Regions from separate parts of the Mesorhizobium robiniae genome, predicted to be linked through region 4. Evidence: riboswitches for the same ligand, from Rfam matches in the RefSeq annotation. Region 4 holds a riboswitch; each other region holds the start of a gene.
What was found. Region 4 has a riboswitch for thiamine pyrophosphate ahead of thiC (phosphomethylpyrimidine synthase ThiC). Riboswitches for the same ligand answer to the same signal wherever they lie in the genome.
Positions count from the first base shown of each region.

Region 1 (7,110 bases), on a different contig from region 4:
GCCGGTCAGCATCTTCAAGAGCGTCGTCTTGCCGGCGCCGTTCGGCCCGACCAGGCCGACACGGTCGCCGCGCTGGATGCGGGTCGAGAAGCCCTTCACCACGGTGAGGTCGCCAAAACTTTTCTCGATGTTCTTGGCCTCGATGACCAGCTTGCCGGATTCGGCGGCGTCGCTTGCCACCATGGTCGCCGCGCCCTCGGCGCCGCGATGGCCGCGAAAGCGCTGGCGCATGGTCTGCAACTCGCCGAGCCGGCGCATGTTGCGCTTGCGCCTTGCCGTCACACCATAGCGCAGCCAGTGCTCTTCGCGCACGATCTGGCGGCCGAGCTTGTGCTGCTCGCGCTCTTCCTCTTCCAGCACGGTGTCACGCCATTCCTCGAAATGGCCAAAGCCCTTGTCCAGCCGGCGGGTCTGGCCGCGGTCGAGCCAGATGGTGGCGCGCGATACGCGCTCGAGGAAGCGACGGTCGTGCGAGATGACAATCAGCGCCGAAGAGGTGCGGGCAAGCTCCTCCTCCAGCCATTCGATAACCTGGAGGTCAAGATGGTTGGTCGGCTCATCGAGGAGAAGAATGTCGGGCTCCGGCGCCATGACACGGGCAAGGGCGGCGCGCCGCGCTTCGCCGCCAGACAGATCGCCCGGCCGTTCCTCGCCGGACAGGCCAAGGTGCTCCATCAAGTAGGTGGCACGGTAAGGATCGTCAGCGGGTCCGAGCCCCGCCTCGACATAGGCGCGGACGCTGGCGAAACCGTCCATGTCGGGCATTTGCGGCAGGTAGCGCACTGTCGCCGAAGGCTGGCGGAACACCTCGCCATCCTGCGGCTCGATCAATCCCGCAGCGATCTTCAGCAATGTCGACTTGCCCGAACCGTTGCGGCCGACCAAAGCGATCTTGTCGCCCGCCGACGCCGTCAGCTCCGCCCCGTCGAGCAGCGGTGTGCCACCGAAGGTCAGTTTTATCCCGTCGAGATTGAGAAGTGGCGGCGCCATGTCAGCTTTCAGGTAGCGGAAAAGGATGGGCGAGCAACAGCGCGCGGCCGCTGCCCAGCGCGATTTCGAGCCGGCCCTTGACCTCGTTGGAAATGGTCAGCGACGAGCCGAACGCCACTTCGACATGGTTCAGCGGCCATTTGGCGCCGGTAACGGTCAGGCCAGAAAGGTCGGAGAAGCCGAGGATCGAAAACAGCGTGCCGTCGGCGTAGTCGAAGCCGGTCTTTCCGGGAAGCAAGGGAATGCCTTCCTGGGCGCCGCTGGTCAAAAGCACCTCCATGCCTCCCTCAGCCAGTCGGACGCTGAGCGCCAGGTGCAGGAAGGCGTGGTCGGTGCGCTTGCCGCCGAACGCACCGGCGAGCACGAGGCTGGTAGCGCCGCGTTCGAGTGCGGCGGCGATGGCCAGTTCGCCGTCGGTCTTGTCCTTTTCGGCGGGAAAGACCTGGCGGGGCACGGCGGCCAGCACGTCCGGCAAATCCGCCGGCACCGAATCGAAGTCGCCGACCCAGAGTTCGGGCGTCAGGCCAAGCGCCCGGGCGTGGCTCATGCCGGCGTCGGCGGCGATGACACGGGAGCCTTCGACCTGGCGGTCGAGCAGCGGCGTGCGGATAAGATCGCCGCCAAGCAGGATTGTGAATTTGCTCATATGCGTGGCCCTTACCAGCCCTGCTTGCGAAACGGAAGGCCGCGCTCTGGATGCCCGGTAAACTTCCGCTTGCGCAGTACTTGGGGCGGGCCTATGTGTCGAAACGCTCTAACGGGGTGCTGGACGCGATCTTCGCGGACCGGCTGAGAGGCAACGATGCCAACCCGCTGAACCTGATCCGGTTTGTACCGGCGGAGGGATTAGACGTTTCGGACAACCCGACGCCTCAATTCCTTTCAATGCCAACGAAGGAGGCGCCGATGCGCACGCTTTTATACTCTCTTGTTTCGGCAATGCTGCTTGCGGCATCCGTTCTGGCCGGCACCGGGCCGGCATCCGCGCAGGAGAAACTCACCGTCTATACCTATGAGAGCTTCACCGCCGAGTGGGGTCCAGGCCCCGCGGTGAAGAAGGCGTTCGAGGCGGAATGCGGCTGTTCTCTCGAATTCGTCGCGGTCGCCGACGGCGTCGCACTGCTCAACCGCGTCAGACTGGAAGGGGCCGCGACCAAGGCCGATATCGTGCTCGGCCTCGATACCAATCTGACGGTGGAAGCCAAGGCCACGGGCCTGTTTTCGCCGCATGGTGCCGTGATCGACGTCAATGTGCCGGGCGGCTGGAGCGACGATATTTTCGTGCCGTTCGACTATGGTTATTTTGCCTTCGTCTACGACACCGAAAAGCTGAAGACCCCGCCGAAAAGCCTGAAGGAATTGGTCGAGGGCGATGCCGATGAGAAGATCGTCATCCAGGATCCGCGCACCTCGACGCCAGGTCTCGGCCTGCTGCTGTGGGTGAGGTCGGTCTATGGCGACAAGGCGCCGGAAGCCTGGGCCAAGCTCAGGGCAAAGGTGCTCACCGTGACGCCGGGCTGGAGCGAGGCCTATGGCCTATTTACCAAGGGCGAGGCGCCGATGGTGCTGTCCTACACCACCTCGCCGGCCTATCACATGATCGCTGAGAACACCGAACGCTATCAGGCTGCCCCCTTCGAGGAGGGCGAATATCTGCAGATCGAGGTCGCCGGCATCACCACGTCGGGCGCGAAGAACCCGCTGGCGCAAAAGTTCCTGACCTTCATGACCGGGCCGAAATTCCAGAATGTCATCCCCGAGACGAACTGGATGTTCCCGGCCGGGAAAACCGACAAGCCACTCAACCCGGCTTTCGACAAATTGGTCAAGCCCACCAAGACCTTGCTGTTCAGCCCCGAAGAGGTCGCCGCCAACCGCAAGGCCTGGGTCGACGAATGGCTGTCGGTGATGAGCAAGTAGCTTCTGATTGACGATGATCACTCTACGGCGCCCCCCTTTGTCCTGCCCTCTTTGCCACCACTTGGCATCTCCCCCACAAGGGGGGAGATCGGCCGTCATGCCGGCTTTCGCCAATCTCCGACATTGCCGGAATGAGCGGAGCGCTGAACCTGCCAATCTCCCCCCTCGTGGGGGAGATGCCAAGTGGTGGCAAAGAGGGCAGGACAGAGGGGGGCGCGAAGGAACGCAATCCTCGCTAAGAATCTCGAATCTGGTGGTCTAGCGTGCAACGCGCGCCATCATCGGATTCCCGCGTCACAGCCGGCACCCTCGCGCTCGCCGCCATCGCATTGCTGATCGGTGGTGCGTTTGCCGGTCTCGTCGTCGAAGGCGTGCGCGACCCGTCCGGCGCCGCCTTGGCCTTTGATTCCTACCTCTTCCGCATCGCCCGTTTCACCCTGTGGCAGGCGCTTCTCTCGACGCTGCTTTCCGTCGTGCCGGCGTTGTTTGTTGCGCGGGCGCTGTCGAGGCATCCGCGTTTCTTCGGCCGCGGCTTCATCCTGCAGCTCTTCGCCGTGCCGCTTGCGCTGCCGGCTATCGTCGCAGCGCTCGGCATTCTGGCCCTCTATGGCCGTGCCGGCTATTTCGCCGGTGTGCTCAGCGCGATTGGCGGTCAGGGCTGGCCGGGCATCTACGGCCTGTCCGGCATCCTCGTCGCCCATGTCTTCTTCAACCTGCCGCTGGCCACGCGGCTGTTCCTTGAGGCGCTGAGTACCGTGCCGGTCGACCAGTGGCGACTGGCGAGCCAGCTCGGCATGGGCGCCAGACCCGCCTTCCGGCTGATCGAATGGCCGACGCTGCGCGCGGCACTGCCGGGGGTCGCCGGGCTTGTCTTCATGCTTTGCGTCACATCCTTCACCATCGTGCTCACGCTGGGCGGCGGGCCGCGCGCGACGACACTGGAGGTCGCCATCTACCAGGCGCTGCGTTTCGATTTCGATCCCGCCCGCGCCGTCACGCTGACGCTGCTGCAGATCGCGTTGACCTTCGTCGTGGTGCTGGCACTGATGCGGCTTGGCGCCAACACCGTCGGCGATGCCAACCTGCCGGTGGCGCAGCGCCGGTATCTTTCGGCCGGCCTTCCCGAGACCGTGCTGAACACAACATTGATCGTTCTGGCGTTGCTGTTCGTCGCCGGACCGATGGCGGCCACGGTGATGTCGGGCCTTGGCGCCGATCTCGGCCGGCTGGCGGGCGAGAGCGCGGTGCGGCAAGCGACGCTGACCAGCGCCGTGCTCGCTTTGCTGGCGGCGCTGCTTTCAGTCGCGCTGTCGCTGTCGCTCGTCATGGCGCGAAGGGCGCTGGCCTTGAAGCGCAGCGCCGGCGCCAAGACGCTGCTCGAACATGCCACCGATACCGGCGCCGGCTTCGTCCTCGTCGTGCCGCCCATCGTCATCGGCGCCGGCTGGTTCCTGCTCTTGCGTACCGTCAGCGATGTCTTTGCCATCGCTCCTGTCATGGTCGTCACCGTCAATGCGGTGATGGCGATGCCGTTTGCCATCCGCGCCATTCGCCCCGGCTATGATGCGGCAAGCGAACGCCACGAACGGCTCTGTCTGCTGCTTGGCATTTCGGGCTGGAGCCGTTTTTGGCTGGTCGACTGGCCGTCGCTGCGGCGGCCGCTCGCCACCGGTTTCGCCTTTGCCATGGCCTTGTCGCTCGGCGATCTCGGTGTCATTGCCCTGTTTGGCAGCGACGCCCTGCAGACGCTGCCTTATCTCTTGCTGGCGCGCATGGGCAATTACCGTACGATGGACGCCGCAGGCCTGGCGTTGCTGCTCGGCCTGGTCTGTCTCGCGCTTGTCCTGGTCGCGGATCGGCTGGGGCGGGGAGAAAAGATATGACGCTCAACAGCACGGAAAACGGTACGGCTGTGCGGCTGGAAAAGGTCTCGTTCAGCCATAGTGAAACGCCGTTTTTGTTCGATGTCGAATTCGCTGCCTCGAAGATTACCGCGATCATGGGGCCGAGCGGCTCGGGAAAATCGACGCTGCTCAATCTGGTGGCGGGCTTCGAGACGCCGCGATCGGGTCGTGTGCTGATCGGTGGCGCCGATGTCGGCGCCAAACCACCATCGACACGACCCGTATCGATGGTGTTCCAGGAAAACAATCTCTTTGCGCATCTTTCGGTCGAACGAAATGTCGGTCTTGGCCGCTCGCCGACACTCAGGCTGACCGAAGCCGACCGCGCGGCAATCGCCGAGGCGCTCAAGCGCGTCGGCCTTGCCGGCAAGGAACAGCGTCTGCCCCGCGAGCTCTCCGGTGGCGAGCGGCAGCGCGTCGCGCTCGCCCGCGTGCTGGTGCGCAACCGGCCGGTGCTTTTGCTCGACGAACCGTTCGCTTCGCTCGGGCCGGCCTTGCGCGACGACATGCTCGATCTGGTAGCCAGCGTCCATGCGGAGCGGCGCATGACGGTGCTGTTCGTCACGCATCAGCCGGAAGACGCGCACCGTATCGGCCAGGACATGGTGTTCCTGGACAATGGCACGGTTGCCGCAACCGGGGCTGTCGCCGATTTTTTCACCAAGGCTGGACCGGAAGCCTTCAGGCGCTATATCGGTGCAGGTTCGTTTGGCGCCGAATCACGAGATATTGCCCGGAAGCGGACATAATTTACGGCCAAACCGGCTTCAGGCGATGTGGCGCTTGCTTGCCATGGTCAAAGTAGTGTGGCTAGGTCCTCCGATACTGGTCCGGCATAGGCTGTGATTTGCCGCTACGTGCCGCGCGTGCTCGTAGACGGGAAGCTGTGGCAGTTGATTTGCGCATGGTCCTTCGGAAATCGATGCCCGATTTTCGGGAGTCATGTGCCGAGACCCGAAAGGAAGCTGTTCTGCCGACTGGCACCGACAGAGTGAAAAGGAAACCGCTGGCGCGCTTCCTCGCGCTGGCCGGCTTTGCCATGGCGCTGGCAAGCTGCCAGATGTTCACGCCTCCGGACGTCCAGGAATCTGGCTTCCAGCCTTCCAGCAAACCGGTCACGGTCGACAACGTCGCCGCCAACAGCAAGCTCGCCGAAATGGCGAAGGCGCAGCACCCGCGCATCCTCGCCACCTATGGCGGCGAATATTCCGATCCCAAGCTCGAGCGTATGGTCGCCAAGGTCGTCGGCAGCCTGACTGTGGTGTCAGCCAATCCGACCCAAACCTACCGTATCACCATCCTCAATTCGCCCAACGTCAACGCTTTCGCGCTGCCGGGCGGCTATCTCTACATCACGCGCGGCCTGTTGGCGTTGGCCAACGATTCGGCCGAACTCGCCGCGGTCATCGCGCATGAGATGGGCCACGTCACTGCAAACCACGGATTGCAGCGCCAGCAGCTCGAAGCCGAGGAAGGGTTTGCAACCAAGGTTGTCTCGGATGTGCTCGGCGACAGCCCGACCGCCAAGGCGGCATTGATCCGCGGCAAGCTGCGGCTTGCCCAGTTCTCGCGCAATCAGGAGCTGGAGGCCGACGGCATCGGCATCAAGTCGATCGGCGAGGCGGGCTTCGATCCCTTTGCCGCCGGCCGATTCCTGCAGTCTATGTCGGCCTACACCGATTTCCGCTCGATCAGCGGCGCCACCGACGCCAGTCTCGACTTCCTGGCGACGCATCCCAACACGCCGCAGCGCATCGATCTGGCGCAGCGCCATGCCCGCCAGTTCGGCGCCCCTGGCGTCGGCACGCGCGACCGTGACCCCTTCCTCGCCGGCATAGACGGCCTGCTCTATGGCGACACGCCGGAGGAAGGTTATGTGCGTGGCGAAACCTTCCTCCATCCGGGGCTCGGCGTGTCGTTCTCGGTGCCCGATGGCTTCATCATCGACAACTCGGCTGCGGCGGTGACGGCAACCGGGCCGGGCGACATAGCGATCCGCTTCGACGGCGTTTCGATCGACAAGAGCCGCTCGCTGACCGACTACATCCGCAGCGGCTGGGTGGCTGGGCTCGATGAAAGCAGCGTGCGCCAGCAAACGATCAACGGCAACGAGGCGGCGACGGCGCATGCCAGCGCCGAGGGCTGGCAGTTCGACATCGCGGTGATCCGAGCCGGCGGCCAGGTCTATCGGCTGTTGACGGCAGCCCCCTCCGCCAGCACCACGCTGGACTCGGTGGCGCGCTCCGTCAGCGGTTCCTTCCGCGTGTTGAGTGCGGCGGAGAAAGCGGCGCTGAAG
Region 1 covers NZ_JBEPMC010000007.1:195,058-202,167, forward strand. Annotated here, with positions in the region: gene ABID19_RS20505 (ABC-F family ATP-binding cassette domain-containing protein) at 1-990, opposite strand, end outside; gene ABID19_RS20510 (thiamine diphosphokinase) at 992-1,636, opposite strand; TPP riboswitch at 1,739-1,853, shown strand; gene thiB (thiamine ABC transporter substrate binding subunit) at 1,897-2,910, shown strand; gene thiP (thiamine/thiamine pyrophosphate ABC transporter permease) at 3,174-4,793, shown strand; gene thiQ (thiamine ABC transporter ATP-binding protein) at 4,790-5,563, shown strand; gene ABID19_RS20530 (M48 family metalloprotease) at 5,854-7,110, shown strand, end outside.
Region 1: another riboswitch for thiamine pyrophosphate. It lies ahead of thiB (thiamine ABC transporter substrate binding subunit); the one in region 4 lies ahead of thiC (phosphomethylpyrimidine synthase ThiC).

Region 2 (7,110 bases), on a different contig from region 4:
ACAGTTTTACGCCACGTTCGCCAATGATCGTGTCGAGGCCTTCCGGCAGGGAAGCGATGAGTTCGTGGAGGCGCGCGCGGCGCGCGGCCTCGACGATCTCGCTCTCGACCGCGTCCAGCCGGCCATAGGCGATGTTCTCGCGGATCGTACCGCCAAACAGGAACACGTCCTGCTGCACGATACCGATCTGGCCGCGCAACGAGGCCAGCGTCATGTCGCGGATATCCAAACCGTCGATTGTGATGGCGCCGCTGTCGACTTCGTAAAAACGCGGCAGCAGCGAGCACAAAGTCGTCTTGCCGGCCCCGGACGGCCCGACGAAGGCGATGGTCTCTCCTGCTGTTATGTCAAGATTGATGTTGTTCAAAACCGGCCGTTCGCCGCTATAGCCGAAGGTGACATCGCGGTAGCTGATGTCACCTCGGAGCGTCGGTGCATCAACAGCGCCAGGCCGATCCGCGATGTCGGGTTCAGTGTCGAGGAGAGCCGTATAGCGGCGGAATCCGGCGATGCCTTTCGGATAGGTTTCGATCACCGAATTGATCTTGTCGATCGGCCGGAAGAACACATTGACCAGGAGCAGGAAGCCAACGAAGCCGCCGCTGGAAAGTTCGCCACGCAGCACGAGGTAGCTTCCAGCGATCATTACCACCAGCTGGATCAACCGCATGCTCATATAGCTCAGCGACGTGCTGGCAGCCATGATGCGATAGGCATCGAGCTTGGTCTTGCGGTAGCTGGCGTTGTCGCGCGCGAAAAGATTGCGCTCGTGGTCCTCATTGGCGAAAGCCTGCACCACCCGCATGCCGCCGACATTCTCCTCGATGCGAACATTGAAATCGCCGACCCGCCCGTAAAGCGCCTGCCAGTTGCGCGTCATGCGCGCGCCATAGCGGCTTGTCACCCAGGCGACCAGCGGCACAATTGCCGCCGTAATCAGTGCAAGCTGCGGATTGACCAGGAACATCAGTGCGAAGGCGCCGAGGAAGGTCATGATCGCGATGAACAGGTCTTCGGGACCATGATGGGCGACCTCGCCGATTTCCTCCAGGTCCTTGGTGACGCGGGCGATGAGGTGGCCGGTCTTGTGGTTGTCATAGAAGCGGAACGAGAGCTTCTGCAGATGATCGAAGCTCTTCCGGCGCATCTCGGTCTCGATGTTGATGCCGAGCATATGACCCCAGTAAACCACAACCGCCATCAGTCCGGTGTTCAACACATAGATGGCAAGCAGGCCGGCCGACGCAGCAAGGATCAGCAACCATTGCTGAGTCGGCAGCAGTTCGTCGACGAACACCTTGACCGCCATCGGGAACCCGAGCTCCAGCATGCCGGATAGAACCGCACAGCAGAAATCCAGGATGAACAGACCCTTCCAAGGGCGGTAGTAGGAGAAGAATCTAAGAAGCATTGGAACCGCTTTTTCTGGCTCGAAGGTCTGGACTGCCAGGAGCATGGCTATGCGAGGGTGTCAATTCCGGCATTCTCGAAAGGGCGGGACATAACGCTTGCAAGCGGCCGACACCGGTGCATCGACCGAGCCCGATTGCGCAGGAGAATCGATGTGACGATGGACGATGATGACCTGCTCGCGCAGGCAAAGCAGCGCCTGACGGCTTACGGCGCTCTCACCGGACGACGGGATTGGGTCTGGACTCTGGACCTAAAGTCTTGGAAGACCGTATCGCTCGCGAAGGGTGCGGCTAACCCCGGCGTCGAAAATGTCCGAACGCTCAAGCAAAGGCATCACATCGTCGATGAAGCTTTGCAGGTCACCGGGCATGACGGGCGTCATGACGTTGAAACCGTCGGCCGCTCCGCCCTCGAACCATTGCTGCATCGTGTCGGCTATATCGCGGCCATTTCCGACGGCGAGCAGATGACCGCGGCCGGCTGCGAGGCGCATGAGCAATTGCCTCAGCGTCAGCCTGTCCCGCCTTGCGATTCCGACCAGCACGCCGACCCGGCTCTGGCTGGACTGGTTCGGCCGTGTGTTCAATGGGGGCGGTAGCGGCGCATCGAGATCGGCATTGGTTAAATCCTCGCCGAGGAACTCGCCGAGCTTGGCAAGGACATGGTCGGTTACAGTAAAACCGTTCAGCACTGTCAGCCGCTCTTCGGCTGCTTGTCTGGTATGCGCGACGATCGGCACGATCCCCGGAAAGACCAGGATCGTATCCGGATCGCGCCCGACGGCCGCCGCTCGTGATTTGATGTCGCGATAGAATTCCTGCGCTTCCGTCAGCGTCGCCTGCACGGTGAACACGATGTCGGCGTAACGAGCGGCGAAGGCACGGCCTGCTTCCGACGAGCCGGCCTGTGCCAGGATCGGCCGACCTTGAGGCGATCGCGGCACGTTGAGCGGGCCAGCGGTGCGCACGAACGGACCGGCGTGATCGACTGACCGCACCTTGTCTGGATCGAAGTATCGCCCGGCGGCCTTGTCCGGCTTCCTCGCATCGGGAGCCCAACTTTCCCAGAGCGCTATGGCTGCGTCGACCACGTCGGTTGCGCGGGCATAGCGTTCGTCATGCTCCGGCATGGCGTCCAGTCCGAAATTACGGGCCTCGAGCACGTTGGACGAGGTGACGATGTTCCAGCCCGCACGGCCTTTGCTGATGTGGTCGAGAGAGGCGAAGCGCCGAGCCAGGTGGAACGGGTGATCGAAGCTGGTCGATGCAGTTCCGATCAGTCCGATCCTGCTGGTGACGGCTGCGAGCGCCGACAGAATGACCACGGGATCCATGGCGTCGGAAAGATGCCGATCAGCGCCGCTCTGCAGGGCCAGCACGTCGCCGAGGAACAGGGCGTCGAAATCGGCAGCCTCGGCGCGACGGGCGATATCGACCCAATAATCGAGGCTGGTCGAGGCGAGCGGGTCGCTTTCGGGCATGCGCCAACCGGCCTCGTGACTGCCGAGGCCAAAAATCACAGCATTGAGATGCATGCGCCGCGGCGGGCTCATTTTTCGTCGGCCAGGTAGGCGTTGCTGTAATAGGCTGCGAAATCGGGTCGTTCGCCGACCGGGTTTCCATCGCCGTCGCGCAGGATTCCGGCCTTGAACAGGTAGTCGCCGATAGCCTCCATCTTTGCGGGATCGATCGTGCCGATCGCGCCGGCGGGGCTTTGCAGATAGTGGCCGTCGACCAGAGCCTTGAGTGATGCCTCGATCAACGGACGGTTGGTCAGCACGTCGCTGTTTGCTGCGATCAGCATCTCGGCCGCTTCTTGCGGATGTTCGACGGCGAAGGCATAGCCGCGCCTGGTCGCGGCGATGAACGCGGATGCCGTGTTCTTGTTCTTCTCGAGGTAGGCTCGGCTCGAGCCAATGAAATTGGTGTGTTGGTCGGGCACGCCGAAGTCAGCGTAGCGGAAGGCGCGCTGGGCCTTGCCCTCAAGTTCCGCTTTGATCCCCTCCCAAGTATAGACTTCGAGGGTAAAATCGACTGCGCCATTGGCCAGGGCCTCATAGGCGGAGGTGCCCAGCGTCACCGTTTCGAATTTGCCGTCGCCGCCGTCATGGCGGATGATGGTGCCGATCAGCGCATTCTCCCAGGCGCTGCCGAAACCGCCATAGGTCAGCCCGTCCAAGTCCTTGGGGGAGTGTATATCGGCGCGGTCGGCATTGAACACCAGCCTGCCGGTTTCTGTCTGCATGATGGCGTAGGTGGCGACGAGGTCGGCGCCGGCCGTGCGTTGGGTGAACAATCCTATGGATCCCAGTATACCGAAATCGGCCACGCGGTTGGCGATCAGCGTACCGGCCGCTGTGTCGGTGTAGGGCAGGATCTGCACGTCGAGCCCGGCCTCGGTGTAGAAGCCTTTCGCCTGGGCGACATAGAGCCCGACATGGTTTGTGTTCGGCGTCCAGTCTAGCGCGACGGTGACAGTCTGCTGGGCGCAGACGGATGTGACGGGTCCGAGCCCGGCGATCAATGCGGCAGTGATGAAGAGGCGTCTGGAAAGCATGGTCATGTCCTTTGATCGGGCTGTTGATCGAGAAGAGTGTCGAGGATGTCGGCTTCGATGGCGCTGGCTTCCGGCGAGGCAAGATCCTTGCGCGGGTGCGGAAGAGGTATGGCGATTTCGCGCAGCACGCGGGCAGGGCGGCGGCTCAGCACATAAATGCGATCGGACAGGAAGACCGCCTCGCGGACATCGTGGGTGATCAGCAGGACGGTCCAGCGGTGCCAGTTCCACATCGTCTGAAGCCAGCGCTGCATGCCGGTGCGCGTGAGGGCATCGAGTGCGCCGAACGGTTCGTCGAGCAACAGCATGGCGCGGTCCTGCACGACGGTGCGCAGCAGCGCGGCGCGCTGGCGCATTCCGCCCGAGAGCTGTGCGGGATACTTGTGCTCGAAGCCCGCAAGGCCGAATTCCCCGAAGAGCGGTGCTACTTTGCTGCGGGCCGCCTTGCGGGACATGCCCTGCACTTCAAGTCCGAGCGCGGTGTTGTCGATAACCGTGCGCCAGGGCATCAGGGCGTCGCGCTGCGGCATGAAGGCAAACGGTCGTCGCGCTTCGGCAAGTGGCCGGCCGTCGAAGTTGACATCGCCGCCGTGGCCTTCGAAATCGCCCGTCAGCAACCTGAAGATCGTGGATTTGCCGGCTCCGGAGGGCCCGAGGATTGAAACGAATTCGCCCGCCTCGACATGCAGGGTGATGCCGGCAAGCACGTCGATATCGCCAAGACTCTTGCTGACTTCGCGCAGTTCCAGCCGCCTGCTCATGGTTTTCGTGCGGTATCGAGCCGCTCCCATGGCATGGCGGCGCGCTGGATCAGCACAGTCGCGGCAAACAGGGCCAGCGTGAGCAAGGCGCTGACCAGCACAGCCGCGAGCACGAGATCGGGCCGGAAATTGTTCTTGGCGTTGAGCATGTAGATGCCGAGCCCTTTGGCCGCGCCGGCATATTCCGCGAAGATGGCGCCCACCACTGCATAGGTGATCGAGATGCGCAGTCCGGCGAAGAAATAGGGCAGCGAGGAGGGCAGGCGGGCCAGCAAAAAAATGCGCATGCGCGAAGCGCCCATCGAACTTAGAAGCGCCGAGATATCCCGATCGGTCGATTCATAACCCTGCACCAGCGCGACCAGCATGGGGAAGAAAGTCACGAGCGCGACCAGCATGATCTTCGGCGTCAGCCCGAAGCCGAACCAGAGAACGACCAGCGGGGCGATCGCCACCAGCGGCAGGGTCTGGCTGATGATGAACACCGGGAACAGGGCGCGGCGCAGCGGCTTGAAGAAATCGATCAGCACCGAAAGGATGAAGGCAACGGCCAGCGAGCAGGCGAAACCCGCTAATGTGGCGCTGATCGTCGGTATGGTGTTGTCGAATAGCGCCTGGCGCTGCTGGATGACCTGGGCGAGGACTCGTGACGGCGCCGGCAACGTGGTGGGCGAGATGCCCGAGATACGCGCATAGAGCTCCCAAGCCAAAACCAGCGTGCCGGCCGATAGTAAGGCCGGTCCAACCTTGGCGAACAAGACCGCGATTCGCGGTGCGGCGCAGAAGGGCTGGGACATGCGGGACCTCCGGCGCGAGAGATCAGCGCGGGGTCGGGCTGTTGGCCGAGACCGCGATCGTGACATGGCCCTCGAGCGGGCCGACGAAATCGCCGGACATCGGAAAAAGAAAGATCTGTGCGCCAGAAAACATCGCCCGCCTCGCTCCGCTGGTATTATCCAGATCAGCTCTAGGGTTTACGGGCTTGCAGCCCATCTCTCAGCCCCGACGATACGGAGCACCCCTGTGGATGGCGGCAATTAAACAGATAAAGCGTGGGGGTGCAAGTCTGCGTCTAGCGTGAAACTTCAGGGTGGGAGTTTGAGGTGCCGTCAGGGACATTTGAGCAAAACAGAAAAGCCGGCATCCTGTCGAGATTTGGGAACAGGCGTCGGTCGAGCGGATGTTTTCCGTTCGTCGCCACCATTATCGATGCCGCGCGTTTGATGAATTGTGGAAGCGTGAAGATATAATTGCATACGTTGTAGGCAACGGGTTTCTCTATCGCCAATTGCGACCCGCGCCTCGGAGAGCCAAATGCAAGAATTCATTCTTTTTGCGATCGTGGGGTTTGTAGCCCAAGCTGTAGACGGGGCTCTCGGCATGGCCTATGGGGTGGTTTCCTCGACGACACTACTGGGGTTTGGTGTGTCTCCTGCGCACGCTTCGGCGTCAGTTCACGCAGCTGAGCTGTTTACCACCGCAGCCTCAGGTTCGGCTCATCTCTATCACCGTAACATTGACTGGAAGCTCTTCTGGCGGCTGATGCCATTTGGCGTGCTCGGCGGCGTTCTCGGCGCTTTTGTGCTCACCTCGTTCGAGGGAGCCGTCATGAAGCCATATGTGACCACATATCTTGCGCTCGTCGGAGCTTGGCTCCTGTTCCGTTCATTCCGGCGGATTCCCAGTAACCCGGTCCCTGCAGGCGCGGTGCCTCCTCTTGGACTTGGTGGTGGCTTTCTGGATGCAGCAGGCGGTGGCGGATGGGGACCCATCGTAACGACGGGCCTTCTCGGTTTTGGCGGAACGCCCCGCTACGTTATTGGTACGGTAAATGCCAGCGAGTTCCTCATCACGCTCTCAGTGTCTCTGACCTTCTTGTTTGCATTGCTGACGGGCCATTGGGAAGAGGCAGGAGAGCTGACCGAAAATCTGGTCGCCGTTGCCGGCTTGGTTCTTGGCGGCGTGATCGCAGCGCCGATGGCCGGATTGATGGTGAAGTCGATCGCTGAAAAGACGCTCCTCAGACTCGTTGGAGGTGTCATCATACTGCTGGCAGGCTGGCAAACCGCGGAACTTTTCGAATTGGTGTAAATGTCGTGAGGTTCCAGTTCCCATGACACGCAGACTATCGAGTTCCACGCACTGTCTTCGTTTCTCCGGCAGCCGTGACGGAGACAAAAACTCACTTCCAAAATGGAACGAAGAGTCCCCTTTGTTGTTTGGCTCGCTTGGACAACCGGAGGCCGAGTCTATGAACAAATTGCTTGCGACAACAGGATTGGCTCTGGCGGTTGCGATGCCTGCAGCGGCTCAGGACACCGCGACCGCGAAAGCCGAATTCGTCAACATGGCTGGCGAGAAGAACGGAACGGCCACGTTG
Region 2 covers NZ_JBEPMC010000008.1:116,949-124,058, forward strand. Annotated here, with positions in the region: gene ABID19_RS22155 (ABC transporter ATP-binding protein) at 1-1,411, opposite strand, end outside; gene ABID19_RS22160 (LLM class flavin-dependent oxidoreductase) at 1,664-2,965, opposite strand; gene ABID19_RS22165 (ABC transporter substrate-binding protein) at 2,962-3,975, opposite strand; gene ABID19_RS22170 (ABC transporter ATP-binding protein) at 3,972-4,730, opposite strand; gene ABID19_RS22175 (ABC transporter permease) at 4,727-5,527, opposite strand; TPP riboswitch at 5,651-5,763, opposite strand; gene ABID19_RS22180 (sulfite exporter TauE/SafE family protein) at 6,045-6,821, shown strand; gene ABID19_RS22185 (superoxide dismutase family protein) at 6,982-7,110, shown strand, end outside.
Region 2: another riboswitch for thiamine pyrophosphate. It lies ahead of ABID19_RS22175 (ABC transporter permease); the one in region 4 lies ahead of thiC (phosphomethylpyrimidine synthase ThiC).

Region 3 (7,110 bases), on a different contig from region 4:
GCAGGCCCGGCACCACGATCTTGGTGAAGGAGGTGACGTAGAGCGTGCGCTCTGGCGCGAAGGCGGCAACCGGCGGCGGCCGGTCCTCGAGCAGTGGGCCGAGCACGTCGTTCTCGATGATGGCGATGTCGTGCTTGCGCGCCACCGCGGCGATCTGCTCACGCCGCGCGGCGTCCATCAGCGTCGCGGTCGGGTTGATCACCGAGGGCTGCACGAACACGGCACGGATGTCGGAAAGCCGGCACGCCTCGTCCAGCGCCTCCGGGATCAGGCCATTGTCGTCGATCGGCAGTCCTTCGAGGTTGAAGCCGAGATAGCGCGCCAGCGGGATCAGCGTGTGATGGCCGATCGCCTCGGTGGCGACGGTCGAACCCGGCGGCGCCACGCTCATCAGCGCCACCGTCATCCCGGCCGTGGCGCCGTTGGTCAGGCTGACATTCTGCGCGGACACATCGAGACCGCAGAACCGCAGCCAGTCGACCGCCACGGCGCGGTGACGCGGAAACACCATGTTCGGCCGAAACGACAGCGCCGAGCTCGACGGCAGGTTCTCGGCAAGCCAGCCCAGCGCCTGCTTCAGCCGTTCCAGATGCATCGGCTCGCAGACCGGCTTCAGGATGGAAAGGTCGATCACCTCGCCAAGGCGTTCCGGCAGATAGGGCGGCTCCGGCTCGCGGCGCTGCGTCTGGACGAAGCTGCCGCGGCCGATCTCGCCGGAAACCAGGCCCCGGCGGATCAGTTCCTCGTAGGCGCGACTGACCGTCTGCACCGAAAGTTTCAGGTCGTCGGCCAGCCGACGGTGCGTCGGCAGCCGCGCTCCGTTGGCCAGGCGGCCGTCATGAATGGCGCGCGCGAACTGGTCGGCGAGCGATTGATAGGCCGGCCGCCGGATGAGCGCGGGATCTGGACGCCACAATGTCATGACTTATTAGAGATCGAAATCAGTGCAATTGACAATCGAAATAATGCGCCGTCATGGTGTCGGGTGCGAAAAAGTGGACACTCATGGCCGCATTGAAACTCGATCAGATCGACCTCAAAATCCTCGACGCGGTCCAGCGCGACGGGCGCATCACCAAGCTGGCGCTCGCCGACAAGGTCGGCCTGTCGCCGACGCCGTGCTGGATGCGGCTGCGCAAGCTGGAGAAGGCGGGCATCGTTTCCGGCTATCACGCCAAGGTCGCGGTGCGCGCCGTAGCGCCCGTCGCCACCGTGCTGATGGAAGTGACGCTGGCCAGCCACCGCCAGGCCGATTTCGACCGCTTCGAGCGCGTCATCCGCGACGTCCCCGAAATCGTCGCCTGCTGGTCGGTGGGCGGCGGCGTCGACTATCTGCTGAAAGTGATGGCACGCGACATCGACGCCTATCAGCGGCTGGTCGACGCCCTGCTCGAACGCGAGATAGGCATCGACCGCTATTTCACCTACATCGTAACCAAGACTGTGAAGGAGGAGGTCGCCTTGCCGGTGGCCGATCTGTTTCCGGTGTCATCGTAACACCAGAGAGATCGTCTGCCCGGGCGATGCAATAGAGACAATCTCTCTACGCGTGGGCGCCGAAACAGCCTCTCTGTCTGCACCAAGCGCATAGTCTCTCCGTATTACTTCGAACCGGGAGACATCGAAATGTCTGCGCATTTTGCCCGCTCACAACGCCATGAAGCGCTTGACCGCCTCGCCGACCGCCGGCTGCTGCGCGAACTCGCCTATGTCGACGGCCACTGGACGGCGAGCGAAGCCGCCGAAAGCTTCGAGGTGACCGATCCTGCGACAGGCGCCACCGTCGCCTTCGTCGCCGCCCTCAACGCCGGACAGACGAGCAGGGCGATCGACGCGGCATTCCGCGCCTTTCCCGCCTGGCGGGGACTATTGCCGCAGGAACGCGCGAAGATCCTGCGAAAATGGTTCGATCTGATCGTCGCCGCCAAGGATGACCTGGCGCTCCTGATGACACTGGAACAGGGCAAGCCGCTCAAAGAATCGCTTGGCGAGATCGACTACGCCGCCTCCTTCGTCGAATGGTATGCCGAGGAGGCCAAGCGCCTCAACGCTGAAAGCGTCACCAGTCATCTGCCGAATGCCGAGATGCTGGTGCGGCGCGAACCGCTTGGTGTCGTCGGCGTCGTCACGCCGTGGAATTTTCCCGCGGCCATGCTGACCCGCAAGGCGGCGGCCGCCCTTGCCGCTGGCTGCACCATCGTCGCGCATCCTTCGTCGGAAACGCCGCTGTCGGCGCTGGCGCTGGCCGAACTCGGCGAACGCGCCGGCCTGCCGGCAGGCGTGTTCAACGTTCTCACCGGCAAGGCTTCGACCATCGTCGGGCGGATGTGCGAAGACGCTCGCATCCGCGCCATGAGCTTCACCGGCTCGACCGAGATCGGCAGGCTGATCGCCGCGCAAAGTGCGCCGACGATGAAGCGGCTGGTGATGGAGCTTGGCGGCCATGCGCCGCTGATCGTCTTTGCCGACGCCGATCTCGACAAGGCTGTGACCATCGCAGTCGATGCCAAATTCGCCACCTCCGGCCAGGATTGCCTCGCCGCCAACCGCATCTATGTCCAGCGCCCGATCTACGATCGTTTCTGCATCGCCTTCGCCAGGCGCATCGAGGCGTTGCGGACAGGCAATGGCTTGGCCGGTGACACCGACATCGGGCCTTTGATGCACGAGCGCGGCGTCAAGAAGGTCGAGGAGCAGGTCGCCGATGCGCTCGCCCACGGCGCACGCTGCCTCACCGGCGGCGGTCGCCATGCAGCAGGGCCGCTGTTCTACCAGCCGACCCTGCTGGCCGACGTCACCGACGACGCGCTGATCATGCGCGAGGAAACCTTTGGTCCGGTCGCCGCCGTGACGCCCTTCGACAGCGAAGACGAGGTCATCGCCCGCGCCAATGCCACCGAATACGGCCTCGTCGCCTATGTCGTCACCGAGAACGGCGGCCGCCAATTGCGCATGGGCCGCGCGCTCGACTACGGCATGGTCGCCATCAACCGCGTGAAGATCACCGGCGCGCCGATCCCGTTCGGCGGTGTCAAACAGTCCGGTATCGGCCGCGAGGGCTCGCGCCACGGGCTCGAAGCCTTTACCGATCTCAAATATCTCTGCTTGGATGTGGCCTAAGCCGCGCCCGACACGTTTTCCTTAGGAGTAGAAAAATGCTCGACCAGTCTAACGAACTCGCCGCCTGGGACCGCGACCACTTCTTCCATCCCTCGACCCATATGGGCACCCACGCGCGCGGCGAGAGCCCGACCCGGGTGATGGCCGGGGGCGAAGGCGTCACCGTCTGGGACAACAATGGCAAGAAGAGCATCGATGCCTTCGCCGGGCTCTACTGCGTCAATGTCGGCTATGGCCGCCAGAAGATATCAGATGCCATCGCCGCGCAAGCCAAGAACCTCGCCTATTACCACGCCTATGTCGGCCACGGCACCGAGGCGTCGATCACGCTTTCCAAGATGATCATCGACCGGGCGCCGCAAGGCATGTCGAGAGTCTATTTCGGCCTCTCCGGTTCCGACGCCAACGAAACCAACATCAAGCTGATCTGGTACTACAACAACGTGCTCGGCCGGCCGGAGAAGAAGAAGATCATCTCGCGCTGGCGCGGCTATCACGGCTCCGGCGTCATGACCGGATCGCTAACCGGGCTCGACCTGTTCCACAACGCCTTCGACCTGCCGCGTGCGCCGATCCTGCACACCGAGGCGCCCTACTATTTCCGCCGCGCCGACCGCTCGATGAGCGAGGAGCAGTTCTCGCAATACTGCGCCGACAAGCTCGAAGAGATGATCCTGGCCGAAGGCCCGGACACGGTCGCCGCCTTCATCGGCGAGCCGATCCTCGGCACCGGCGGCATCGTGCCGCCGCCCGCCCTCTATTGGGAAAAAATCCAGGCGGTTCTGAAGAAATACGACGTGCTGCTCGTCGCCGACGAAGTGGTCACCGGCTTCGGCCGGCTGGGCACCATGTTCGGCTCCGACCATTACGGCATCAAGCCCGACCTGATCACCATCGCCAAGGGCCTAACCTCGGCCTATGCGCCGCTGTCGGGCGTCATCGTCGCGGACAAGGTCTGGCAGGTGCTGGTGCAGGGCTCCGACAAGCTCGGCTCGCTCGGCCACGGCTGGACCTATTCGGCGCACCCGATCTGCGTTGCCGCTGGTGTCGCCAACCTTGAGCTGATCGACGAGATGGACCTGGTGACCAACGCCGGCGAGACCGGCGCCTATTTCCGTGCCGAACTGGCGAAAGCCGTCGGCGGCCACAAAAACGTCGGCGAGGTACGCGGCGACGGCATGCTGGCGGCAATCGAGTTCGTCGCCGACAGGGACGACCGCGTATTCTTCGACGCCTCGCAGAAGATCGGGCCGCAGGTCGCGACCGCTCTTGCCACAAGCGGCGTCATCGGTCGCGCCATGCCGCAGGGCGACATTCTGGGCTTCGCGCCGCCGCTCTGCCTGACGCGTGAAGAGGCCGACATCGTCGTCTCCAAGACGGCCGATGCGGTGAAAAGCGTGTTTGCGGCGCTTTAGTTACTGTCAATCGGCGCTGCCCTCATCCGCCCGTCGGCACCTTCTCCCCGTGAAAAGCGGGGAGAAGATATGGGTCAGGGCAGCGCGAACTTGCATTGTCTGGAAACGGCCGTTTACGGGCCGGCTGAATATCGACACCTACCGAGGGCTCGGGCTGTTCGCCGACACGGTGAGATCGAGCGCGACATGGCCTTGCGGCGCGCCGAAGCGAAGGAAGGCTTCCGACAGCGTCGCGAACACCGGCCCGGCATCGCCCCTCAGCTTGGTGCAGAAATTCTTCGACCTGTCGAAGACGCCCGAAGTCTTGAGAAACTCGATGCAGTCGTAGATCTCGTCCATGTGATGGCCCTCGCCGAGCGGATAGAGCGAGAACTGCGCGGCGACTTCTTGTCCGAGCTTTTTTGCACTGTCGACATGTGCCCGCGCCGCGTCGATGCGCTCGGCCAGGGACAAATTATGGCTGCTGCCGGAAATCGGCGTACAGATCGGATCGTCGGGCTCGCCCGGACAGCCACGCGACACCGCTGCCGACAACACGCAGTGCACGCCGCTCGCCGCTGCCGATGCGAACAGATCGCGCATGGCCGGGAAAAGCTGGTCGGGCGGGCCGACGATCAGCGTCGAGATGTCGTCGGTCTCGATGCGGAAATTCGGCCGATAAGGATCCATCGCCGAAATAGCTTTGAGGATGACGCCGACGAAATCGTCGCACATCGGATAGAGAGAAATCTGTGCACCTGAAAACATGGTCGCCTCGCTCCGCTGGCATTACCCAGATCAGCTTGAGGGACCGAAGGCTTGACACCTTCCATCTCAGCCCCGGCAATACGGAGCGCCCCTGTCGATATCGGTGGACGTAACACCGGCGCAAAGGATGTTCAAGTACGATCCAGTGCCAATCGCAACGCCCGTTCAGCCTCTGCCTTCGGGTGGCCTGTTCAGCCCTGTGACCCGACCTGTTCGGCGGCGGCTTCGAGCGATCTTTCGAATGCGTCGACCATCTGATCGACCTGAGGCTCGGTGATGATCAGCGGCGGGCAGAAGGCCAGCGCGTCGCCCATGTTGCGCGAGATGACGCCGTTCTGCTGCAGGAAGCCATTGACGAGCCCGCCCAGCGCGCCGGCGGTCTGCCACGGGGTCTTGTTCGCCTTATCGCCGACCAGTTCGACTGCCGCGATCAGGCCGACGCCGCGTACCTCGCCGACAAGCGGGTGCGAAGCGAGGTTGCGCAACCGTTTCTGCATATGCGCGCCGACCGTGCGCGCATTGCCGACAAGATCGCGCTCCTCGATCAGCTTCAGGTTTTCGAACGCGACCGCCGCTGCGACGGGATGGCCGCCGCCGGTGAAGCCGTGGCCGAAGGTGCCGATGCGATTGCTTTCGTCGGCAATCGGCTCAAAAATCTTTTCGTTGATCAGCAGGGCCGAGATCGGCAGGTACGACGAAGAAATCTGCTTCGACAGCACCATGATATCGGGCCTGATGCCGAAGGTCTGCGAGCCGAACATCTCGCCGGTTCGGCCAAAGCCGCAGATCACCTCGTCGGCGACGAGCAGGATGTCGTATTTCGACAGGACCGTCTGGATCTTCTCCCAATAGCCCGCCGGCGGAACGATGACGCCGCCGGCGCCCATGATCGGTTCGCCGAAGAAGGCAGCGATGGTGTCCGGTCCCTCGGCCAGGATCAGCCTTTCCAGATCGTCGGCAAGCCGGCTTGAAAACTGCTCTTCGCTTTCGCCCGGCAGCGCCTCGCGCCAATGGTGCGGCGTCGACGTGTGCAGCACATTGGCGATCGGCAGGTCGAAGGAAGTGTGGTTGTTGGGCAGGCCGGTCAGGCTCGCTGAAGCAATGGTGACGCCGTGATAGCCGCGATTGCGGCTGATGATCTTCTTGCGCGCCGGCTGGCCGAGCGCATTCGACCGGTACCAGATCATCTTCATGGCCGTATCGTTGGCCTCGGAACCGGAATTGGTGAAATACGCCTTGCTCATCGGCACCGGCGCCATCTGCACCAGTCTCTCGGCGAGATCGATCAGCGGCGAATGCGATTTGGAGCCGAAGTCGTGGTAGTAAGGCAGCTTGGACATCTGGCGCACCGCCGCATCGACCAGCCGCTTTTCCGAAAAGCCGACAGCGACGCTCCAAAGCCCGGCCATCGCCTCGATGTAGCGGTTGCCGGCGAGATCCTCGACATAGATGCCGTCGCCCTTCTCGATGACGAGCGGCCCTGCCTCCGCATGCTTGCGGGCATTGGTGTAGCCGTGCATGTGGTAACTGATGTCGCGAGCTTCGGGAGAATTCGGTCGAGCGTCCATGATGCCTCCTGTCCTGCATGCCGGGACGTAGGTCCTGCCGCCTTCGGAGCATCGGCAGGTATGCCCCTCTTGCATTATGCTGTTTGATGCAGCTGTTTCCTGTAGGGGTGTCAAGCCCTTTCCAAGGATTGCCGGATGGACGCAGACATGCAGAATTTCAGCTTCGAAGCCGCAGAACGCGAGAACCTGCGCGAAGCCGTCCACGCGCGTCGCCGGCACATGACCCCCGAACGGCTTATCAGGCATAACAACAAGACTGA
Region 3 covers NZ_JBEPMC010000001.1:400,436-407,545, reverse strand. Annotated here, with positions in the region: gene ehuR (MocR-like ectoine utilization transcription factor EhuR) at 1-922, opposite strand, end outside; gene ABID19_RS01915 (Lrp/AsnC family transcriptional regulator) at 1,015-1,497, shown strand; gene ABID19_RS01910 (NAD-dependent succinate-semialdehyde dehydrogenase) at 1,627-3,120, shown strand; gene ABID19_RS01905 (aspartate aminotransferase family protein) at 3,156-4,535, shown strand; gene ABID19_RS01900 (YkoF family thiamine/hydroxymethylpyrimidine-binding protein) at 4,674-5,282, opposite strand; TPP riboswitch at 5,273-5,385, opposite strand; gene ABID19_RS01895 (aspartate aminotransferase family protein) at 5,474-6,850, opposite strand; gene ABID19_RS01890 (hypothetical protein) at 6,986-7,110, shown strand, end outside.
Region 3: another riboswitch for thiamine pyrophosphate. It lies ahead of ABID19_RS01900 (YkoF family thiamine/hydroxymethylpyrimidine-binding protein); the one in region 4 lies ahead of thiC (phosphomethylpyrimidine synthase ThiC).

Region 4 (7,110 bases):
CCTCATGACGGTTCCGGCGCCTCTGGCATGAGCGGTACGCCGGTCTCGTCAGCCGCCATGTAGAGATCGCCACCCTCGCGGTATTTCGCCGCCATTGCCGCCATGCCCTCTTTCTGTGCCTCGGCGCGGATGTCGTGGGAGATGCGCATGGAGCAGAATTTCGGTCCGCACATCGAGCAGAAATGCGCCACCTTGTGCGCCTCCTTGGGCAAGGTCTGGTCGTGGAAGGACCGCGCCGTTTCGGGGTCGAGCGACAGGTTGAACTGATCCTCCCAGCGGAACTCGAAGCGCGCGCGGGAAAGGGCATCATCCCTGATTTTCGCCGCCGGATGCCCCTTCGCCAGATCGGCGGCATGGGCTGCGATCTTGTAGGTGATCACGCCAATCTTGACGTCGTTGCGATCGGGAAGGCCGAGATGTTCCTTGGGCGTGACGTAGCAGAGCATGGCGGTGCCGAACCAACCGATCATGGCAGCGCCGATGCCTGAGGTGATGTGGTCATAGCCCGGCGCGATGTCGGTCGTCAGCGGCCCCAGCGTATAGAAGGGGGCTTCACCGCAGACAGCGAGCTGCTTGTCCATGTTCTCCTTGATCTTGTGCATCGGCACGTGGCCGGGACCCTCGATCATCACCTGGCAATCCTTTGCCCAGGCGATCTGCGTCAGTTCGCCGAGCGTTTCCAGTTCGGCAAATTGCGCCGCGTCATTAGCGTCTGCGATCGAGCCGGGACGAAGACCATCGCCGAGCGAGAAGGAGACGTCATAGGCACGGCAGATGTCGCAGATTTCCGCAAAATGCTCGTAGAGAAAGCTTTCCCGGTGATGGTGCAGGCACCATTTGGCCATGATCGACCCACCGCGCGAGACGATACCCGTGACCCGGTCGACGGTCAGCGGGATGTAGTGCAGCCGCACGCCGGCATGGATGGTGAAATAGTCGACACCCTGTTCGGCCTGTTCGATCAGCGTGTCGCGGTACACCTCCCAGGTCAGGTCCTCGGCGATGCCGCCGACCTTCTCGAGCGCCTGATAGAGCGGCACCGTGCCGATCGGCACCGGCGAGTTGCGCACGATCCAATCGCGGATGTTGTGGATGTTGCGGCCGGTGGACAGGTCCATCACCGTATCGGCGCCCCAGCGGATCGCCCAGACCATTTTTTCGACCTCTTCGGCCATCGAGGAGGTGACGGCCGAGTTACCGATGTTGGCGTTGATCTTGACCAGGAAATTGCGACCGATAATCATCGGTTCGCTCTCCGGGTGGTTGATGTTGGCGGGAATGATTGCGCGGCCGCGCGCCACCTCGTCACGCACGAATTCGGGCGTGACGAAATCCGGTATCGATGCGCCGAAGCTTTCACCGTCGCGTTGCAGCTTGCCGCGTAAAATCTCGCGTCCAAGGTTCTCGCGGATGGCGACGAACTCCATCTCGGGCGTGATGATGCCGGCGCGCGCGTAGGCAAGCTGTGTCACCGCCTTGCCGGCCTTGGCCCTGAGCGGCCGGTTGCAAACGGGAAATTCCGGAGTCAGGCGCTCGCCCACCGCGAATCCATTGTCTTCGGGCCGGACATGGCGGCCATCATAGGCTTCGACATCGCCTCGCGCCGTAATCCATTCCTGGCGAAGTCGGGCAAGGCCTTTTTCGATGCTGGTTTCGACAGTCTGGTCCGTATAGGGGCCGGACGGATCGTAGACGGTGACGGGCGGTTCGCCCGCCGTCGGATGGACGGTGATTTCGCGCAGCGGCACCCTGATCTGCGGATGGAGGACGCCGGGCTTGTGGATCTTCCGTGAGGCGGGCAGTGGTCCCGTCGACACGGTGGGGGTGAGGGCATTCATCTTGAGGCTCCGTTGCTCATTGCATTGGAGACCCAGTTCTGTGCCGGAAGGATGAAAAGACGCTTTGGTTGGCCTTCCGAAACAGGTCTTCGGGCGTCAACTCCCGCAAAGCGCTTGCACCGTCCCTACGCCAGTATGAACTGGATCAGGTTCAACGGGTCACTGCGCCGCGAAAGCCAGCAGTATCTCAGCCCCTTGCCGGGACTCCCCTGGTGAATGCGCTGAATTGAACTGGCTGGCGCCATGTTGTCAAGCGCGTTCGGCCCGGGGGCAGTGTCTCAGTCGTCTAATTGGTCCGGCAGCGTCGATCACGGACATAAGCTGATTTGCAAGCATGGCGGATCATCCACTCCATCCACCAACGTCTTCCGCTCCATCAACGGCAGCGAGCGCATCTATGTAGCGGGTATTATCTTCCCCGATCTGCTCTGGGATCGTCGGGCGCCGGTAGAACATACCCAAGCTTCATGCTTAGGAGAGCGTAAGATACAGATCTTGAAGTACGCCCATTGCCATCTGTAAATGGATGGGTCCACTTGAGGCGCCAACGCGCATCCCGGCCGAGGAACTCCGGCTTGGCTACCTGCGCCACATCTGGCCAGAAGCCCGGTATAAGCCGGGCCTTGGGAGGTCAAAGGGGAACACCGAAATCGGGAGGATCGAGCCCTTCGGCATCGCCAATTTTGCATCGCATTGCGACGCCTGCATGAAGCGACTTGAGTACCATCGTCCATGCGTTCCGCGATGGCGAACTCCTGTAGGGTCTAATGAGTCCACACGGCCTAAGTCGCGGGCGAGCGCCGTGGTAATCCTCTCTGGAATCTAGATGACCCACATGATGCGCAAGCGACAGGGCGGTATGCCTACAATCGCAGTCTGTTGATCGCCGAGCAGTTCAATATCCTCGCTGCCCGACGGCCAGTCCGAAAGAGCCGGTCAAAGTGGCACGAATTTTGGCTTGCTCGGGTACAAGGCAGTGAAGGCTTCCTTGTACGACCCGCATGGCTGAAATGAAGGAAAGTAGACAATATGATAGACCCAACAGGGTTCGTTATGGGCATAGTTCCTCCCCTCAACGTAGGCTGGCGCGTAGAGCGAGAGTTCAATCACTGTCGGCCAACTTTCCTGCCGATGAAGGTCGAGCGCGTTCTCGACGCCAGCCGCCCGCTCGAGCAGCGCGGCGTGGCATGATTTATGTCTCGCATCGTCTCGACGATATCTTCCGCATCGCCGACCGCGTCGCCGTGCTGCGCGACGGCAGGCTGGTCAACCAGAAGAAGGTCGCTGACACCAGGGCGGATGACCTGGTGGAAATGATCGTTGGCCGGCCAATCGATCGAAACCCGCGGCGAAATGGCGGCTTTGCCGTCGGGGCCTTTCTTGGCTCGACCACCATCAAGCCCGGGCGCGTCAATGTCTGGGCACGATGAACGGCATCATCATCGTTGCCGTTGGCACATTTCCTGCAGCCAGCAGTTTGGCGGGCTCGTTCCTTGTCGCCCCCTGTTCAACGGCGTGGGGCTGCTCGTCGCCATCGGCATCGCTGGCTACGCCCAGCGCAAGCGCGCCGTCGCCCGCAAGGCTGGGCCCCTGCGCAACCTTCGAAGTGACCAATAGAACACATCCTGGATTATGATATGAGCGATTACGAGATTCTGGACGATCGGTTCCAAAAGTTGACGATCGGGCATGCCAAGCTCGAACGGCTGTGGACTGGTAGCCGTTGGGCGGAAGGACCGGTCTATATCCCGGCCGCAAGGCATTTGCTGTGGTCGGACATCCCTAATGACCGGCTGCTGCGCTACGACGAAGGCGATGGCTCCGTTAGCGTCTTCGAGACGCACTGCAACAGCCAGAACGGCCATACGCTCGATGCGGAAGGCCGCGTCGTGGCTTGCGAGCATAGCGCTCGACGCATTTCCCGGCTCGAGCATGATGGGCATTGGCGCTCCCTCATCGAAACCGTCAACGGCAAGCGGCTCAATTCGCCGAACGATGTGGTGGTAAAATCCGACGGAACGATCTGGTTCACCGACCCTGTCTACGGCATCGATAGCCACTACCAAGGCATGATTGCCAGACCAGAGATCGGCGGCTCCCATGTCTACCGGTTCGACGAGGCATCGGGAGCGGTGAGCGCCGTCATCACCGATCTGATTCAGCCCAACGGCCTGGCTTTCTCACCAGACGAGAGCATCCTGTATGTGTCGGATACCGGCGCAAGCCATGTTCAGGGGCTGCCGCGCGCGATCAAGATCTACGATGTCGCCGAGGACGGCCGCTCTCTGCGCCCGCGCGGTACCCTGGCCGAATGCGAAGCAGGATTCTTCGACGGGTTCCGCGTCGATCGCGATGGCAACATCTGGGCCTCCAGCGCCGATGCGGTTCGCGTCTACTCTCCGGACGGGACGCTGATCGGGCGTATCCTGGTTCCCGAAATCGTCTCCAACCTGTGCTTCGGCGGTCCGAAGCGCAACCGCCTCTACATCACTGCCCAGACGTCGCTCTATTCCATCTATGTCAACGCGCATCCCGCCGGTCTGGGCCCGGTGGCCGGCATCAGTCAGTGACTTGGCGCCGGTGCAAAGCCCCGTGGAAGTCGAGTTCCGGAAGGCCATGCAATCTTTCTGAGCCCAAGGGAGGTACCAAGATGCAACGCAGAGCATTCCAGAAATCTTCCGTCGCCCTGACGATCGCAATCACGGTACCGGCTCTGCTCTGCCGCCGGGCCAAAGGGACTCTGTTTTGCACGTCAAGCACTTCACAACGCAGGCCCGGTCTAGCAATGAGCGGGACCTTGGGCTGTTCGACTTCCTGAACCTTCGGCAGCGCAGCATGGTCGCATTTCGGACCTAGTGGGCAGTTGGAGGCGGGGTCCGTTCGCATCCCGTAGTGAAATCGCCGGCTTTTACGGTTGGCACAAGCGTTGCAGAGCTGTTTGCAACGGCATTTCGCCAAATGGGAGAAACGCATGAATCGCTGGAGCAAGCTGGGCGACATCGGCCGCCCTCAATGTCTAAGGAGAGGACGGGGGAGTTCCTACGTGAAATATCTGTTCGTTGGTGCCACAATAGTTTTGGCGTTACTGCCTCCGGTTGTGCGGGCCCAGGATATCGAGGGCGGCAAGGCGGTTTTCAAAAAGTGCGCTGCCTGTCACAACGCTGATACCGAAGCGAACAAAGTCGGGCCATCCTTGAAAGGCGTCGTGGGCCGGACAGCAGGGACCGCCCTTGGCTATTCTTATTCGAAAGCCATGAAGGATATGGGCGCTGCGGGCCTCGTATGGGATGAGCCGAACCTGATGGAATATCTGGCCAACCCCAAGGCGAAAGTGCCGGCCAATAAAATGGGGTTCCCTGGCCTCAAGAATCCCGACGACGTCAAAAACGTCATCGCCTATCTCAAGAGTGTGTCAGGTTAGAAACATTAGGCCATGCGTTTTGAGCACAGCGCAAGGGAGGAGCGATCGTGTTTCACGCGCTTAAACCTGTTTTGAAAGCCGACTGTTCTGCCGGGCAGAGTGGCGAAGCTATCCCGTTCGAGACGGCGGTAGCCAAAGCCATCGCGCTCGCCAAACCTGTTCGATACAGGGAAACGGTTTCGCTTGCCGGAGCATTGGGGCGGGTTTGCGCGGCCGATATACACTCGCCCATTCCGCTGCCTCCGTTCGACAATTCGGCCATGGACGGGTTTGCCGTTCGAACGGCGGATTTCGAGAGGGAAGGGCCTTGGAGCTTCCCTGTGGCTGAACGGGTGGTCGCCGGCGACGTACGCGCTCTTGAGAACCTCGACCCACGAATTGCACTTCGAATATTCACGGGAGCGCCCGTTCCGCCGAGCTTCGACGCTGTGGTCATGCAAGAGCACTGCGAGCAAATTGGCGATGTCGTGACGATATGCGAGCGGCCCCGTCGTGGCCGTCACATCCGTCTTGCTGGCGAGGACGTCGGCGTCGACATGGAACTGGTAAGGCGGGGCAGGGGCCTATCAGCTAGGGATCTAACCTTGTTGGCAGCGGTGGGGATCGTCGACGTCCAGGTGCTTCGAAAGATCCGGATAGGACTGCTCTCGACCGGAACCGAATTGAAAAACCCGGGTGAACCCCTCGAACACGGTCAGATTTACAACTCCAATCAGATCATGCTCAGTTCGTTGTTGGCGGGCTGTCCTTGGGCAGAGATCGTCGACTTCGGCATGGTCCCTGACAGGCTAGGTCTCCTCACGGACGTTGTCGCTCGCGCCGTCACGTCCTGTGACGCCTTGGTTACCAGAGGCGGGGTCTCGGCGGGCGAGGAAGACCATATGGTGGCGGCCGTTCAGGCTCATGGTGCCGACCTTGACGTCCTCAAGGTGGCGATGCGGCCGGGCAAGCCACTGAAAGTCGGAAGGATCGGGAACACGGTTTTTGCCGGGTTGCCGGGCAATCCGAACGCGGCGCTGATGGCGTTCCGGCAGATTGTCCTGCCCGCCCTGCGAAAGTTGGCCGGCCTTACAGAAACCCAGCCACAGTGGTTCTCGGCGGTGGCTGGCTTCAACCACAAAAAGGGGCAAGGCCGAACCGAGTTTGTGGCTGTCCGCATTTCCGGCCGCACCGAAACGGGTGAACCTGTGCTTGAGATGCTTGAACGTGGATCCCCGGCCAGTTTCATGGCCATTGCGCTGGCAGACGGGATTGCACTCCTGCCGCCTGAGGCCGCCGAAATCACAAACAGAATGCCGCTACGCTACGAGCCGTTTGGGGCCTAGCATTTGGCGAGCCTGCAGGGAAGGTCAGCCTGCCCGCCGCAAATCCTGATGCCGCGCCCGAGCTGCGATGAGCAGGCAGGTCTCGTCGCTAAGTCCATCCTGGAAAAGTCGAACCAGGTCAGAGGCAACGTTCTCGGCTTCTGGAGACCCTGGCTGGATATGGCTCTCTTGGCAAAGCTGGTCGAAAACCGACTTCAGACTTTCCAAGTCGCTCGGATAGAGGGCTGGGTCAAGGTTGAGACGATCAATCATCTGGGCCTCCCGCGGGCTGAGATCTTGAACGAAACAAAACGTGGCGACGAGGAACCCGCCGACAGGCGAAGATGACTCCGCCGAAAGGGATTGTCATCAAAAAAATCATCCACCCTGGATCGGTTGGCACGCTGCGTCGCCATGGCAAGAGCCACCCGAGACTGCGGCACAGACTGATTATTGCTCAAGCGGCTATTCGCCTTCGTTTATCTAATCCTGAAAGCGGGCAATCGTGCCGCGTAAACGATCAGTTGCCACGCCTGGCAAGTCTCGG
Region 4 covers NZ_JBEPMC010000019.1:100,270-107,379, reverse strand. Annotated here, with positions in the region: gene thiO (glycine oxidase ThiO) at 1-6, opposite strand, end outside; gene thiC (phosphomethylpyrimidine synthase ThiC) at 3-1,838, opposite strand; TPP riboswitch at 1,943-2,059, opposite strand; gene ABID19_RS32785 (Fic family protein) at 2,248-2,430, opposite strand; partial or broken gene ABID19_RS34420 (sugar ABC transporter ATP-binding protein) at 2,915-3,175, shown strand; partial or broken gene ABID19_RS32780 (ABC transporter permease) at 3,206-3,455, shown strand; gene ABID19_RS32775 (SMP-30/gluconolactonase/LRE family protein) at 3,476-4,408, shown strand; gene ABID19_RS32770 (c-type cytochrome) at 4,810-5,259, shown strand; gene ABID19_RS32765 (molybdopterin molybdotransferase MoeA) at 5,307-6,584, shown strand; gene ABID19_RS32760 (hypothetical protein) at 6,609-6,836, opposite strand.